2 regions of the Colwellia sp. Arc7-D genome follow, and region 1 is predicted to be linked to the other one. Evidence: predicted binding sites of a transcription regulator. Region 1 holds the regulator's gene; the other holds the start of a gene.
The links. Region 1 encodes sigma-54, which starts transcription at its own class of promoters, with help from an activator protein. Its sites were predicted from a motif close to GTTGGCACGNNNNTNGNNT; they were not measured.
Positions count from the first base shown of each region.

Region 1 (8,003 bases):
CAGACTTACTCGGTAACATACTAATGTACTTGAACAGGGAAAAGAAAACGTAAATGCGTCCTACTCTGCAACTCCGTATCGGACAACAATTAACGATGACCCCGCAATTGCAGCAGGCTATCAAGCTGTTGCAATTATCGACCTTGGATTTACAACAAGAAATTCAAGAAGCTCTTGAAAGTAACCCTTTACTTGAAGTTGATGAATCTCCCGACAACAATTCAGAAAACACCCCTGACAATTTAGAAGAAGCATACTCCGCTGGTATTGGCGATAGCGTAGAAATATCCTCAGATGGCAGCGAAGATTCTGTACCGACTATTGATGAAATAAGCTCATCAGAAGGCCTAGCAAAAACTGACATACCCGAAGAATTAAATAGTGATACAACCTGGGATGACAACTTTAGTGCCAGTGCGAGCAGTGGCGGTGTTGGTCATGCATCAGAAGATTATACCTATCAGGGTGAAACAAAAGACTCCTTACAAGACCATCTTATTTGGCAAATGGAACTAACACCATTTAGCGATACCGATAGAACAATTGCTATCGCTATTATTGAAGCTATAGATGATGCCGGCTACCTAACAGTTTCTGCAGACGAGATATTAGAAAGCGTAGGCATTGATGGTGTTGAACTTGATGAAATTGAAGTAGTGCTTAAACGGATTAACGTTTTTGATCCGGTGGGCGTAGCGGCTCGTTCAATTCCAGAGTGTTTACTTATTCAGCTCAACCAATTTTCAAAAGATACGCCTTGGCTCGCTGAAAGTAAGTTAGCGGTAACCGAGCATATCGAATTATTGGGTAATCGCGATTATCGCCAATTGATGCGAAAGTTACGCATTAAAGAAGACCAATTACGTGAAGTTATTCGCTTAATACAATCATTAGACCCTCGCCCGGGCGATAGTGTTATCAAGAGTGAAGAACAGTATGTTATTCCTGACGTGTCGGTTGAAAAGAAAAATGGTCGCTGGACTGTAGAGCTAAACCCAGACACAGCACCTAAGTTATCGGTAAATCAACAATATGCTGCCATGTCTCGCTCGATGAAATCATCAGCAGACAGTCAATTTATTCGCTCGAACTTGCAAGAAGCTAAATGGTTTATCAAAAGCCTTGAAAGCAGGAACGATACCTTGTTAAAAGTGTCCAATTGTATTGTACAGCGCCAGCAGGGTTTCTTTGAACATGGCCCTGAAGCTATGCGACCTATGGTTTTAAATGATATTGCCGAAGCGGTAGATATGCACGAATCGACTATTTCTCGTGTTACTACACAAAAGTATATGCATACACCCAGAGGCATTTTTGAGCTTAAATACTTCTTCTCTAGCCATGTAAGTACTGAAAATGGTGGTGAATGCTCATCAACCGCTATTCGTGAGTTAATTAAAAAACTTGTTGCCGCCGAAATACCCGCAAAGCCATTAAGCGACAGTAAAATCGCCGATATCTTGGCCGAACAAGGCATTAAAGTAGCAAGACGCACTATTGCCAAGTATCGAGAGTCACTCTCTATACCGCCGTCAAATCAACGTAAAAGCCTATTGTAGGCAACCTTAATCACCAAAAAAGAGGAATGAAGCTTATGCAAATTAATCTTACTGGACACCATGTCGATGTTACCGACTCATTACGTGATTATGTTAATGCTAAATTTGAAAAAATAGAGCGCCACTTTGAACACATTAATAATGTACATGTGGTACTAACGGTTGAAAAATTGAACCAGATCGCTGAATCTACTGTGCATTTAACGGGCTCGGAGGTTCACGCTAAGGCTGAACATAACGATATGTATGCATCAATTGATGCATTAATTGATAAATTAGATCGCCAAATTTTGAAATACAAAGGCAAAATCAACAAGCATTAGCGCCAAGTCGCTTTAGGTTTTATAAGTTTATGAAGTTGCAAGATATCCTAACCCCGGAATGCACTATTTGTGCAGCACCGGGTTCCAGTAAAAAACGTATTCTAGAATACTTAAGTAGTCTGGCCGCTGAAAAATTGGTTGAACACGATACTTTTCAGCTACTAGAAAGCCTAGTTAAGCGCGAAAGAATGGGTTCTACCGGCATAGGAAATGGCATAGCGATACCGCATGGACGTTTAGATAATTCTACCCAACCCATTGCGGTGGTTATTACCACAGAAGAGCCGATAGATTTTGATGCGATAGATAATCGTCCTGTGGACATTTTTATTGCTTTATTTGTGCCCGAAAATGAATGCCAAAATCACCTGTGTACATTACAAAGTATCGCAAAAATTTTTCGTGAAAAACAATTTTGCAAACAAGTGCGTAAATGCCAAAGTAACCAAGAGCTGTTTCAGCTAATCCAACAGGCGAGTTAAGTCCCCATGAAGTTAATTATAGTCAGTGGTCGTTCAGGATCAGGTAAAAGTGTTGCATTACGCGTATTAGAAGATCTGGGCTACTATTGTGTAGATAATATACCGGTTAATTTGTTACCCGCTTTAATTCATACCGTCATTAATGATTATGAAAATGTTGCCGTCAGCCTAGATGTTCGAAACCTACCTGCTGACCCTAACGATGTACCCGAAATTATAGAATACTTACCTAATGCCGTAGAGCTAAGTTTACTTTATTTAGATGCCGACGATAGTGACCTAATCCGTCGTTTCAGCGAGACACGACGCTTACATCCGCTAATTAGACAAAATATAGCCTTAGACCAAGCCATAGCCTTAGAAAAAAAGCTTCTTGAACCTATCGCAAGTCGTGCACATTTATATATTAACACTAGCCAGCTATCACCACATCAGCTAGCCGACTTAGTTAGAGAGCGTATACTAGGTAAAAAATCGGGTTCTATGGTGGTTGTTTTTGAATCTTTTGGCTTTAAACATGGCGTACCACAAGATGCAGACTATGTATTTGATGCGCGATTTTTACCTAACCCATTTTGGGATAAAGAACTTAAGGGCTTCACCGGATTAGATAAACCTGTGCAAGATTTCCTTGCTAGCCAACCTATTGTGACAAAGTTTATTTGGCAAATAAATAGCTTCATGATGACCTGGTTACCGCATCTAGAACGAAATAATCGCAGTTATATTACTATAGCGGTTGGTTGTACCGGCGGTATGCATCGCTCTGTATATATCACCGAATTACTCGCAAATAATATGCGTAAAGAACGTAAAGACGTGCAGTCTCGTCATCGCGATTTACCTGTTGCCACAACGTAACTTGCTATGAGCACACAAGCCAGCCGTTATGTTCTCATCATCAACAAGCTTGGGCTTCATGCCCGAGCGGCTTCTAAACTCGCACAATTAAGTCAAAAGTTTACCGCAAAAGTCACCATTGAATTAGACGAAAATCATGCCGACGCCAACAGTATTATGGGCATAATGCTGCTTGCAGGTGCACAAGGTAAAACCGTTAAGGTAATTGCTACGGGTGAAGACGCTGAATTAGCACTCGAAGAAATTTGCCAACTTTTCAGCAACAAATTTGATGAAGCCGAGTAGCAAAACTCATATTTATTGTCGGCACCGTTAAGTCAATAAAAAAGCTGCGAAATATCGAAAATTACGGTAAACTCAACGCGTTAAATATTAACATTCGATACCATATAAAATAATGAATTAGCTAACTTATCGTTAAAGTTGGGAATTTAGCACAATCGAATTACCTCAAGCATATTCATTCTCGGCTTTGCCTGTAAAGTCGAAATGCATTACATATTCATTTAGTCGAATTTTCACTCATTTGGTATAATTTAATAGAAAGTTAATAATTGTCATTTATCATCGGGCTGTTTAACTTTTTTGGTTAATTTTTTTGGTTCAAGTTTACGAGACTAAAGTAACCTTAATTAACCTCAAAATAATGTAGTTTTCAATTATATATGGCGTACTCACACGTTAATTTGATTGTAATGCATAATATTCAGGTGCTAAATACCATATTAAACACCTGACAGTAAGTTCAACATCCTTAACAGTTTTCGTTTTGTAGCGGCAAAAGGTAAAAGTATGCCGGAAGTTTCCGAACAAGAATATAGTCACCAACGCCTCCAGCAGGTTAACGATGCCCTCGATAGCGGTATGTTTGTCTATGTCCGCAAGTTATTGCAAGACATGCCAGCTTACGACCTTGCCTTACTTTTAGAGTCATCTCCGACCAAAAGCCGTATGGCTCTTTGGCAGTTAATTGATGCCGATCATCATGGTGATGTTCTTGAAGAGCTAAACGAAGAAGTTCGAAAAGGTATTCTAAAAAACATAAATCCAGAAAAACTAGCTGCTGTTGCAGAAGGGATGGATGTTGATGATTTAGCCGAAGTTTTTCGAACATTACCTGACAGTGTTTACCAAGAAGTGCTTAACGCGATGGACTGGCAAGATCGCAGTCGTGTAGAAGCAGCACTTTCATTCGAGGAAGACACAGCCGGCGGTATTATGAATACCGATACTATATCCATTCGTCCTGATGTGACAGTGGATGTGGTGTTACGTTACTTACGCTTACGGGGTGAGTTACCCGAAGCGACTGACTCTTTCTATGTTGTTGACCGTGAAGATCATTTCATCGGCGCTGTTTCATTATCATCCATAGTAACAGCGAAAGCAGAAACCATTATTTCTAGCCTCATAGATAAAGATATTCAGGCAATTACTGCTGATATGAATGAAAAAGATGTCGCGAAACTCTTTGAGCGTTACGATTGGTTTTCTGCTCCAGTTATCGACCAAGAAGGTCGACTACTCGGTCGTATTACCGTTGATGATGTTGTTGATATTATTCGTGAAGAAGCCGAACATTCCATGATGAGTATGGCGGGTCTAGATGACGAAGCTGATACTTTCGCCCCGGTACTAAAAAGTACGCAACGTCGCTCTATTTGGTTAGGCGTAAATTTAATTACTGCGCTTATGGCTGTTGCCGTTTCGAGTATGTTTGAAGGTATTTTAAACCAATTAGCCATTTTAGCTGTGCTTAACTCGCTTGTGCCTAGTATGGGGGGTGTTGCGGGTAATCAAACGTTAACACTTGTTATTCGTGGTATGGCGTTAGGGCATGTTGGTGAAAGTAACTCACGCATTTTATTATACAAAGAACTAGCCATCGGTTTTTTTAATGGTTTAATTTGGGCGGTGTTAATTGCCTCTGTGGTCGCTATATGGCAACAAAACCTCATGTTAGGTGCCATTATCGCTTTTGCGATGTTAATGAATATGACCGCAGCCGGTATTGCTGGTGTTACTGTGCCATTAATGCTGAAAAAGATGAATATTGATCCCGCATTAGCCGGTAGTGTTATTTTAACTACAGTTACCGACGTTGTTGGTATCTTTGCCTTTTTAGGCACAGCAACATTAATGTTAGGGTAACAAAAAAGCTGACAGTTTTAAGCTGTCAGCTTTCAGTAAATACAAAAGATAGTTGTAAGTTTAAAGCTGTAAGCGATAGGCGAGATAAACTCTCTTTTTACTGACAGCTAATAACTTGAAACTCGTCCGTTTAACTTCCTGCCACTTGCATTTCATTAATAATAATAGAACCTGTGCGAATACTACCACGCATATCGGTATCGTTACCTATAGCGACAATACCAGAGAACATATCCTGTAATTTTCCGGCAATGGTAATTTCATCAACTGGATAAGCGATTTCACCATTTTCAACCCAAAAGCCTGCTGCACCTCGCGAATAATCGCCAGTAACCACATTAACACCTTGCCCCATCAGTTCAGTTACTAACAAGCCTGTGCCTAGCGTTTTTAACATCGCATCAAAATCACCGCCTTTACCTTCACCTTGCATGCCGAGATTCCAGTTATGAATACCACCTGCATGCCCAGTCGTTGTCAGCCCCATTTTACGTGCCGAATAACTGGTTAAAAGGTAGGTAGCTAAGTTGCCATCAGTAATTATTTCACGATCAACAGTAGCTACGCCTTCGGCATCAAACGCTCCACTTGCTAAGGCTTTTTTCAAATGCGGACGTTCACTAATACTTAAAAATTCAGGAAATACTTGCTTACCAATGGAATCCATCAAAAATGAAGATTTTCGATACAAGTTACCACCACTAATAGCAGCAATAAAATGTCCAAACAGCGTATTGGCGATATCAGCACGAAACATAACAGGGACTTTAGCCGTGGCTAATTTACGTGCACCTAATCTTGATAACGCTTCAATAGAAGCTTGTTGACCGATTTTAGCGGCACTTTCCATCGCATTAAATTCACGACTCACGGTATAAGCGTAATCGCGCTGCATGTCATCACCTTCATTGGCGATCATCACACAACTTAAACTGTGACGGGTACTTGGATAACCTACGATCTGCCCATGGCTATTACCGTAAACTTTAAAACCTTCAAAACTTGCTAATGTCGCGCCATCTGAATTAGTAATGCGTTTATCATAAGCCAGCGCTGTATCTTCACACTCTTTCGCTAAGCTAATCGCCTGCTCTGTGGTTAATTTATGAGGATGATATAAGTCTAAATCTTGCGGATCCATTGCAAGTAGCTCTTTATCAGCCATACCTGAGCATTCATCAACAGAGGTATACTTAGCAATATTCACAGCAGCTTCAATCGCTTGTTTTAAAGCTTGTTCAGACAAATCGGCTGTTGATGCACTACCTTTACGCCCTGCTTTGTAAACTGTAATACCCAGTCCACCATCATTAGTGAACTCAACGTTTTCAACTTCTCCTAAACGAGTACTAACACTTAGCCCTTGCTGGCGGCTCATTGCGACTTCAGCACCATCGGCTCCAAGTGATTTAGCCATAGACATGGCATCATTTACACGTTTTTTAACATGCTCTATTTGCATTTGGATACTATCAGAATCGCTCATAGTTAAATTATTTCTCATATTTTTTGATACAATTTACAGGAATGTTTTTTGCTGCTACTGCTTTGTTGTATACTATAGGTAATTATCACTTTAATACTTAACATTATGCCCCACTCTGCCAACGATATCGATGAATTAGAAGAAGAATTACTGAGTAAATCGGAAATAAAACGCGAAATGCATCGACTGCAAGATTTTGGCCTTGTCATCGTCAAAATGTCGAAACATCAACGCAGTAAATTACCGTTAACGGATGATTTAAAAGCCGCAATGTTATTGGCCGATAAAATAACCAATAAACATGAAGCCTTACGTCGTCATGTGCGTCATATAGCTAAAATATTAGCTGAGACGGATCTTGAGCCCATTAAGCAGGCGATGGATGTTATGGCTAATAAACATCAGCAAGAGTCTGTGAAGTTTGAAAAACTCGAAAAAATGCGTGATGATCTAATAGCCGAAGGCAATGAGCCCATTGAGGCTTTATTAGCAGAATATGACAATATGGAAAGACAAAAGCTTAGACAACTCGTACGTCAGGCGAAAAAAGAGCACAGCGCAGAAAAAGTAGGTAAACATAATCGTGATTTATTTGCTTACCTGAAAGCGCATGTAGTTTTTTAAATAAATATTGAAAATCTGCTAAAAAAAGACGCCTTAATTTATCATGAATTAAGGCGTTTTTGTTTTTCAGATCCTGACATTATAAAATCGTATACTTACTAAATACTTTATAAAGTTCAGTACCTTGATTCACACTCGCTGATGCAAAATGCAGAATAGGAATAACACTGTGATCAAAATTGATATAATGCAATGGATCGCCGTCACCATAATTGTCCATTCGAAGAATACGCGCTAAAGGTTCGCCTGCAGGAAGCGGTTGCCCGAACTCAGCAAGGTAATCCACCATGCCACCCATGGGCGAATAAAGTGCTTTGTAATCTTTTAATAAGCAACTATATCTTGTCATCGTTTTTGGCTGATACTGCTGACTATTAATCGCCCCTTGGTATTGTAAATAACTTAAAATACCTAAAGCGTCTTCATGGGCAACATCTAAATCAATTTGCTCTTGTGAACCCAACTCTACAGTAAAGCTTTCTTTGATAACCGCATTCTCACCTTGATTTTCATCGGT
Region 1 covers NZ_CP028924.1:3,892,897-3,900,899, forward strand. The annotation lists gene DBO93_RS16875 (RNA polymerase factor sigma-54) at 54-1,559, shown strand; gene hpf (ribosome hibernation promoting factor) at 1,595-1,882, shown strand; gene ptsN (PTS IIA-like nitrogen regulatory protein PtsN) at 1,912-2,364, shown strand; gene rapZ (RNase adapter RapZ) at 2,371-3,225, shown strand; gene DBO93_RS16895 (HPr family phosphocarrier protein) at 3,232-3,510, shown strand; gene mgtE (magnesium transporter) at 4,018-5,376, shown strand; gene pmbA (metalloprotease PmbA) at 5,507-6,838, opposite strand; gene yjgA (ribosome biogenesis factor YjgA) at 6,968-7,486, shown strand; gene DBO93_RS16915 (succinylglutamate desuccinylase/aspartoacylase family protein) at 7,566-8,003, opposite strand, start outside.

Region 2 (8,003 bases), 320 kb from region 1:
ACCTTGTTTTCTTAAATAAGGAATATCTGACGGAAAAAGTCGGCATGCCAAAAACAGGTTTTTCTCAATTTCTTGAATGGCAGGTACTTTGTCATATTTTCTCGCCCATGCGTTATACAGTTGTGTGCCTAATAAAAAAGGAATAAAAATCCAACGAATATAGAAAGGTATGCTGCCATTACTTTTTTTTCTGAAAATCCAAGGTAAATCGAAAATATAAGCTAAGCTAACTAGCGATAAAGACAGGCCAACCCAAGCAAAAATAACTTTAAAGTAGAGTGTGCTCGTTAATAAAAGTGCTAAAAATGCCAAAATGGCGCCAATAAGATAATATTTCACGATAAACATGCAATGACTCCTATTTTCGATCGCTGGTTAAGTTGGGCTAATAAATTAGATTAACTTTGCTTAAATAAACTTTAGTTGAACACCGAAGCCAATGCGTTGTTGATGACGATTATAATCGACTAACGAATCGCCATAGCCATTAAAATATTGCATTAAAAGCTCATACCTTTCACTTATTGGGTAAGAAAGGTTAAGTTCAATACTGCCTTTATTATTACTGGTTTTTAGGTTGTTTCTCATTAACGCCATGACATTGAAGTCGCCAAGCGTAGTGCCGTAACCGAACTCTGTATGGCCCATAAATGTGGTTATATCTGGGTTGTCATCACCAGTTGAGTCGAAGGGATCATCTTTTTCATCTTCCTTAATTCGATACCAAGCTTTTATGTGGTAAAAGGAATCTGCATCACTGAACATTGCTGATGCAAATAATCTATTCCAGCTTCGTGATCGTAAACCACTTTGACCATTAGATTGATGGCTTAATCCAAACCGAATTTGGTTGAATTTAAAACCCGCGAAAGTGAGCTCATTTCTCCACGAATAAAATAATTCGGGTTCATAATTAGTTTCTCTAAAGGGTTTTGAAGCTTCACCATTGTAAACTTGCCAATATGAAACCGCTGTAAAAGCCATGTATAAGCCAGAGGTGCTATTTTCTACTTGGTATAACGGTAACTTAACGCTGATTTGATATTTTGCTTCTATGTTGTCAACGTTTTCAGTACTTAAACCGCTAGCGCTGAGGGTATTTGGATCACTGACATAAGAGAAAGGCAATATATAATTTAGCCTATGTTGTGAAAATGCAAATGGATTATCAATGGCTTCACCTACAGCCTCGGAACGTTGGTCGAAAATTGACGTAAGCTCTAAATCATTAGCTTTGGTTTCAGCACTGATACCAAAGCTAATAAGCAAAGTCGCACTTATTAGTAATATTTTTTTCCAACTCAGCATTAGTGTTGAGTTGAAGTTATAGGTAAATTTTTTAATCAATTTGACATCTCTGCTTGATATTGAACAGCTAACTCTGTTTTTTGGCTAGCGCTTAAGTTTTTACCGGCCTGTTGAAAAAACTCTCTTTCTTCCTCAGCCAAGTGATGGAGCACTTTGTGTTGTAATGCTTTCATGGTTTTCAACCAAACGGGTGAATCCATATCTGTTGTTTCTAACTTTGCAATAAATTCGTCGATATCATGATGTTCAGCAATAGCATGTCGAGCGAGTTCTATTGTGCTATCGAGCTTCATCAATGGCATGTAAAAGTGACGTTCTTCGGCAATAGAGTGCTGTTTGAGTTGATGCTTTAAATCAACAAAAAAGTCGCGTCTACTAGCTGAATCACCGGTAGTGTCAACTAACGCTTTCATTAACAATCTTTGTTTTTCATGATCACTGCTCAGTGCGGCAAAAATATCCATAGAAGTACCTCGTTTTATTCATCGTTTAATCGATTACTAATACTCACAAACTTAATGAATAGATCACTTAGTGAGGTTTTTAAAACCGCCTTACTTAGGCAACTTTAGAGAACAGTAATTCGATATGTAAGAGGGTATTACACCCGCTGAAGTTAATTGATTTTATATAAGCGAGATACGTACCAATATTTTAATAACATTAAAGTGCTGTTTAATAAGACTTTTGTTGTTTTGTGAATTGTACTGAGTTTAGCGTGTTAGAAACATTTACACGTAGGTAGGTAATTATTTTAGGGTTGTTAAGGTCTAGAAGCCCTTAATTACGCAGCTATTTAAGGACTTTTAGATCAGGGCTTTTAAAATATCAAGATTAATGGGTTTTAATATCGCTTTATTAATACCTGCCTGTTTCAATGCCTGTTCAGGTACTGTTGCGCCACTCACTAATATTAGTGTTATATCTGGGTAAGTGTGTTTAATTGATTGAGCTAAATCGAGACCGTTGGCATCTGGTAGATGCAGATCAAGTAATACTGTCGTCCAGTTACTTTCGTTGTGCAGTAGGTCTTGGCATATTTGAGCTGTTTGTGCTTTTACTGCTTCAACACCTAGAGATTCAAGTAATAGTACGGTTACATCAGCGGCGTCTTCATCGTCTTCAACCACTAAAATTCGCTGTGCACTGGCTTGCAATATATTTGAGTTTGGTTGGTTTTCTACCATGAGATAGTTAGCTAAGCTTTGGTATAGCTCGTGTTTGTCTATTGGCTTGGCAACAATATGATTAAAGCCAAGTGCTAGTAACTCTTGTTTTACACCTTTCATGGTGGCAGCAGTAACAGCAACAATAGGGTTGTTAAAATCTAACGCTCTTAATTTTTGAATCGCTCGTTTGCCGTCTAATGTTGGCATGTGAATATCCATTAAAACAAGATCAAAACTATGACCTTTTTCACGAGCTAATTCACATTCTTCTATTGCTTGTAAGCCGTTGGATGCATAACTAACATTGAGGCCAAACGATTGACAAATATGACCAATTAATCGTCTGATATCATCCATATCATCAACGACTAATACCTGCCCTTGTAATGGCGTGAGTGTTAAAAATTCATGGGTTGAATGTTCTTGCTCAAAAGCCAGTAGCACTCGTTCTTGATTAACAATATCGCCAGGATCGATGGAAAATGTAAATTCGCTACCTTGATTTACAACAGATTGAACGTTGATTGAACCGCCCATATGCTGAATTAATTCAGTACAAATTGATAAACCTAAACCTGCACCTTGTTCTTTTCTTGATATAAAATCTTCAACTTGCTCAAAGGGCTTAAATATATTGCCTAACATATTCTCTGGAATACCTTGGCCTGTGTCTACGACTGAAAATTTCAGCATTTCTTTTTCATTGATTAGCTCAGTCCAAACACTTAACGAAACTTGACCTTTTTCGGTAAATTTAATGCCGTTATGAAGTAAGTTAATTATTACTTGGCGAAGGCGTACAGGATCGGAATATATTTCTAAAGGTAATGGGGTGCGCGCGTGCATTACTAATTTAAGGTTTTGATCTGTAGCATGCACTTGCATTAAGCAAAATATATCTGCGATGAAACTGTCTAAGTTAATGGTTGAAAAGTTGTATTCGAGTTTACCAACGGCAATTTTTGATAAATCCAGGACATTGTTTAACAAGCCTAATAAGTGTTTGCCATTATTGAATATAATATTGAGTTCAGTTTCAGCATTTGGTGCTTTATTACTGTTTAATAATATTTCGGTATAGCCGAGTATTGAGGTTAATGGTGTTCGAAGTTCATGACTTAAGTGTGCGAGAAACCTATCTTTTGATTGATTTTGCATTTCGGCGTTTATACGCTCAACCCGTTCATTTTCAATTTCTTGTCGAGCCAGGGCATACCTAATAGCACGAGCAAATCTTGAGGTGGTAATTTCACCCTTAACGAGATAATCAACAGCGCCAGCAGCTAACGCAGACTGATCAAGCGTCTCGTCTGATTGGCCTGTTAACATTATTATAGGTGTAGAACAGCCGGCTTTTGATGCTTTTTCTAATACCGTTAAACCATTGTATGCACCAAGCTGATAATCAAGCAGGCAAATATCATGCTTTCCAAGGTTAAGCTGCTCCAGTGCTTTTGTTGGATTGGTTACCCAGTCTATTTCAAATGTATGTGAGTCTAACTGATTCAGATATTCACTGGTGAGAATGTAATCATCTTCATCATCTTCAACAAGTAGTACACGAGCAACGGGTGTGGGCATATTTTTTATATTCATTGGCTTTTTATAATTTATTCATTGGGTAACTCAACAAATTCTATCCAATATTTACCTAGCGCTTTCATTAGCTCTACTAAACCTTCAAAGTTAACCGGTTTAGTAATATAAGATGCCGCGCCTAAGTTATATCCTTTAACTTTATCTTCTTCTTGTCCTGAAGTGGTCAGAATAACAACCGGTATATTTTGTAATTCTGCATCTGCTTTAATTTCTTTCAGTGCTTCTCTGCCATCTTTTCTTGGCATGTTTAAATCAAGCAGAATTAACCCCGGTCTTGGTGAGGTGGCAGGATCTGCGTATTTACCTTCTCTTCTGAGGTATTCGAGTAGCTCCACGCCGTCTTCTACACAATATAAGTTATTGCGAACTCTACTTTCTTGTAAGGCGTCTTGTGTTAATAAACGATCATCTTCATCGTCATCGGCCATCAAAATAGTGAAAGGTTTACCTTTACTACTTAGCATTAGTATCTTCTCCAGTTAAGTTAATTAAAGTGTTATTAACAGGAATTTCAATCCTGAATTGTGTTCCCTCACCCAATATACTGGTTGCTGAAATTTTACCGCCATGCCTTTCTACAATTCGCCTGCTTATGGCTAAACCAATCCCCGTACCTTTATATTCAGTTCTGGCATGTAGCCGTTGAAAAGGTACAAATATTTTATCGGCAAACTCTTGTTCAAAGCCAATGCCATTATCTTTTACGGTGATGATATGCCATTGCTCTTGAGCAATTTCTTGTTGGCAATATTGTATGATAATTATTGGCTTAACATCTTCTTTTCGAAACTTAATCGCGTTAGAAATTAAGTTTATAAAAAGGTGGTGCATTTGGCTCGCGTCAGCATTAATTTCGGGTAAATCATCCAGTAAAATTTTTGCACCGCTTTCTTCTATACTGATCTCTATGTCGCCAATGGTACTTTCAATAAGATGTTGTAAAGGCACATTGGTAAAAGGTTTTCCGCGAGTGGATATACGCGAAAACTCGAGCAAATCATTGATCAAATTTGACATTCGCTCGGCCGCATTTTTCATTCTGTTGATGTAATCAGCGCCCTTTTCGTCTAATGATTGTGCGTAGTTTGTTTGTAACCGGTCACCAAAAGCACGAATTTTTCTTAGCGGTTCTTGTAAATCATGTGAAGCTACAAAGGCAAAATCTTCTAGTTCACGGTTACTGCGTGATAACTCATCTGAATAAAGCGTGAGTTCTTTGGTTCGAGCAGCAACTTTTTGCGCTAATTCTTCATTTTGTTGTTCAAGTTGAAGACGATATTTTACTTCACTTTTGGTATTTAATCGGGCAAAAAAGGCTAAGCCTAAAAGTAATAAAGCACTGGTAATACCCGAAATAGCGAAAGTAACTTTTGCTTCTCGCTCAACTGTTGAAAGCACGGCAAATAAGGTGTTTCGGTGGTTTATCTCGAGTATTTTTATATATTCTAATTCGGCTCGTAACTCTTTATACAAGTTACGACCCGCACCTGTCATCACAAGTTTTAACGCGCGTTTTTCTTTGTCAGCGAGTGCTAATTCAACGGTCTTTTTTAATTCATTTGTTTTTTGCTCTACCAGTATCAGTAAAGCTGCAATTCGCTCTGTTTGTTCTGGTACTTCGGAGCGAAGTTTTCGGGTATTGGTAAGTTGATCGCTTAAGCTATCTAATGCATCTTCATAGGGGGTTAAATATTCTGGTATTTCAGTCAGTAAATAGCCACGCTGGCCTGTTTCAGCCATCAAAACTAAATTATGTAAGTTATTTATTTCCCCTATAATATCTCCGGTATTATATAAACTGGCCTGAGTATCAGATAAATCTTCAATGGTTTTTATGGCTAAATAACCATTAGTTATTATCACCATAACGATGATACTTGTAATCAGCCCCCAGTTAAATACTGCGTTTTCGAAAAGCTTTTTAATGGGCATGTTTACTCGCTTTCTGGTCAATTATTACCATCTGAAATATTTTTATAAACGTTTGATATACAATAAAAAGCATTACGATTGAGACAGTTCAGCAATATCTTGCAAACGTTTGCTACAATCTTGGCAAGCGACCAGTATTTTATCGATGGCAGCTATTGCTTTTTCCTTTGGCATATCGTTTTCTAACACCATTTTGATTAATTCTGCCTGCATAGAAATTCTATTTAAAGGCGCTCGAGTATCATGTATTAAATGATTAATATCGTTGTTTTCTTGATTCACTGCACTACCTCATCATAGTTTGTTAAAAGCTACTTACTCTGCTATTAATCTGTAAAGTCACCGTAAGCATGTAATCTGTTGTATAAGGTTTTGGTACTTATGCCTAACATTTCAGCTGCTTGTGTTTTGTTGCCATCAACTTTATCTAAGGTGACACGAATAAGCTCTTTTTCAAGCCCTTCAATTGTTTGTCCTGCCGATACGGCAGATGATTGATTTGTTGCAGCAGCAAAGGGCGAGATAAAACTACTTGGTAATTGTATGGTTTTGGTTGCTGGTTCACTCATAATAAAAGCACGGTGTATAGCGTGTCTAAGCTCCCTAACATTACCAGGCCAAGGGGTATTTTTTAATGTCTCTAATTGTGCTGTTGTCCAAACAAATTCTGCATCATTTTCATTGTTCAGCTGTTGTAAAAACACTTCGGCAAGTAAAGGAATGTCTTCTTTTCTTTCGCTCAATGATGGGATGCTAATTGGAAAAACGGCTAAACGATAATACACATCTTCACGAATTACTTTTCCTTCAGCTAATTCAGCCATTGTTCTGTTTGTAGCAGAAACTACACGACAATTAACTTCAATTTCTTGTGTACCACCAACCGGGATAACACGCTTATTTTCTAATGCGCGTAATAAATTTGGTTGCATGTCGAGCGGCATTTCAGTTATTTCATCAAGAAAAAGTGTGCCATTGCCGGCCCTAACAAATACCCCTTCTTTGCGAGCAACCGCGCCTGTAAATGCGCCTTTTTCATGACCAAACAGCTCACTACTAATTAACTCTTTTGATAAAGCCCCGCAGTTGGTAGCAATGATGGGGTCAGTTGCGCCAGTGGATGCATGAATTGCATTCGCAACAACTTCTTTACCTACACCACTTTCTCCCATGAGCATTACGTTAGCTGAGGTTTTAGCTACGCGCTCAATCATAGTATATAGCTCTTGCATAGGTTTTGACTCACCTACAAGGCAACCAAAGTGTAATGTTGGCATTTTACTGTTGATTTTTTTGGGCTTTTTGGTGTTTCTATTCAGTGTCGCTTCAATATCTTCGCGTTGTAATGGTTTTACAATGTAGTTAACTTTTGGACCACACAAGCCTGCAAGCATACCTTTTACCGAAGGGTGACCTGTTATTAAAGTCACATAAGGGCTAAGTTGATTTTTTTTCAAAAAATCTATCAAGTGTAAGCCGCTGCCATCGGGCAACATAAAATCAAGCAAAACATGATCAAATTGTTGATTGGTTAACCATTCTTCTGCTTCTTTTAAGGTAGACGCTACATAAACATCATGACCTAAAAATTCTATTATTTGGCACGCGACTTCTGTAAATTCAGCATCGTCATCAACCAATAGCACCTGTAGCATATTTTATTCCCTTATAAACGTAATCGATATACGTTTTTTCTTTATAAAGAGATCATAACAAATAAGATGAAATGAAACTAACTAACTTGAATAGGTATTTGGTGCTTGGATGTTCTCGCTATTAATCGTCATGGCTTAGTCTCAGGTTTAGGAACACTTATAGCTTCATTGGTCCAAAACATTGATTACTGCTATTATCTTTAAATAAATTAGTGCTTATTTTTCAATAGCTTTTGGTTTTTGTTGCGGCGGTAATAAGGTAAAAAGAATAAAATGATCCCAGTAATTGAGATGACAATCATGATGACGGCAATTGGCAGTGTAAACCAGAGGTTTGCTT
Region 2 covers NZ_CP028924.1:4,213,769-4,221,771, reverse strand. The annotation lists gene DBO93_RS18350 (diacylglycerol kinase family protein) at 1-348, opposite strand, end outside; gene DBO93_RS18345 (phospholipase A) at 409-1,347, opposite strand; gene DBO93_RS18340 (hemerythrin domain-containing protein) at 1,344-1,772, opposite strand; gene DBO93_RS18335 (response regulator) at 2,115-4,058, opposite strand; gene DBO93_RS18330 (response regulator) at 4,088-4,540, opposite strand; gene DBO93_RS18325 (sensor histidine kinase) at 4,530-6,008, opposite strand; gene DBO93_RS18320 (histidine kinase) at 6,081-6,290, opposite strand; gene DBO93_RS18315 (sigma-54 dependent transcriptional regulator) at 6,335-7,663, opposite strand; gene DBO93_RS18310 (PepSY-associated TM helix domain-containing protein) at 7,873-8,003, opposite strand, start outside.
Region 2: DBO93_RS18340 (hemerythrin domain-containing protein) is a predicted target of sigma-54. The motif match lies at 1,941-1,959, and genes of this name have one in related genera.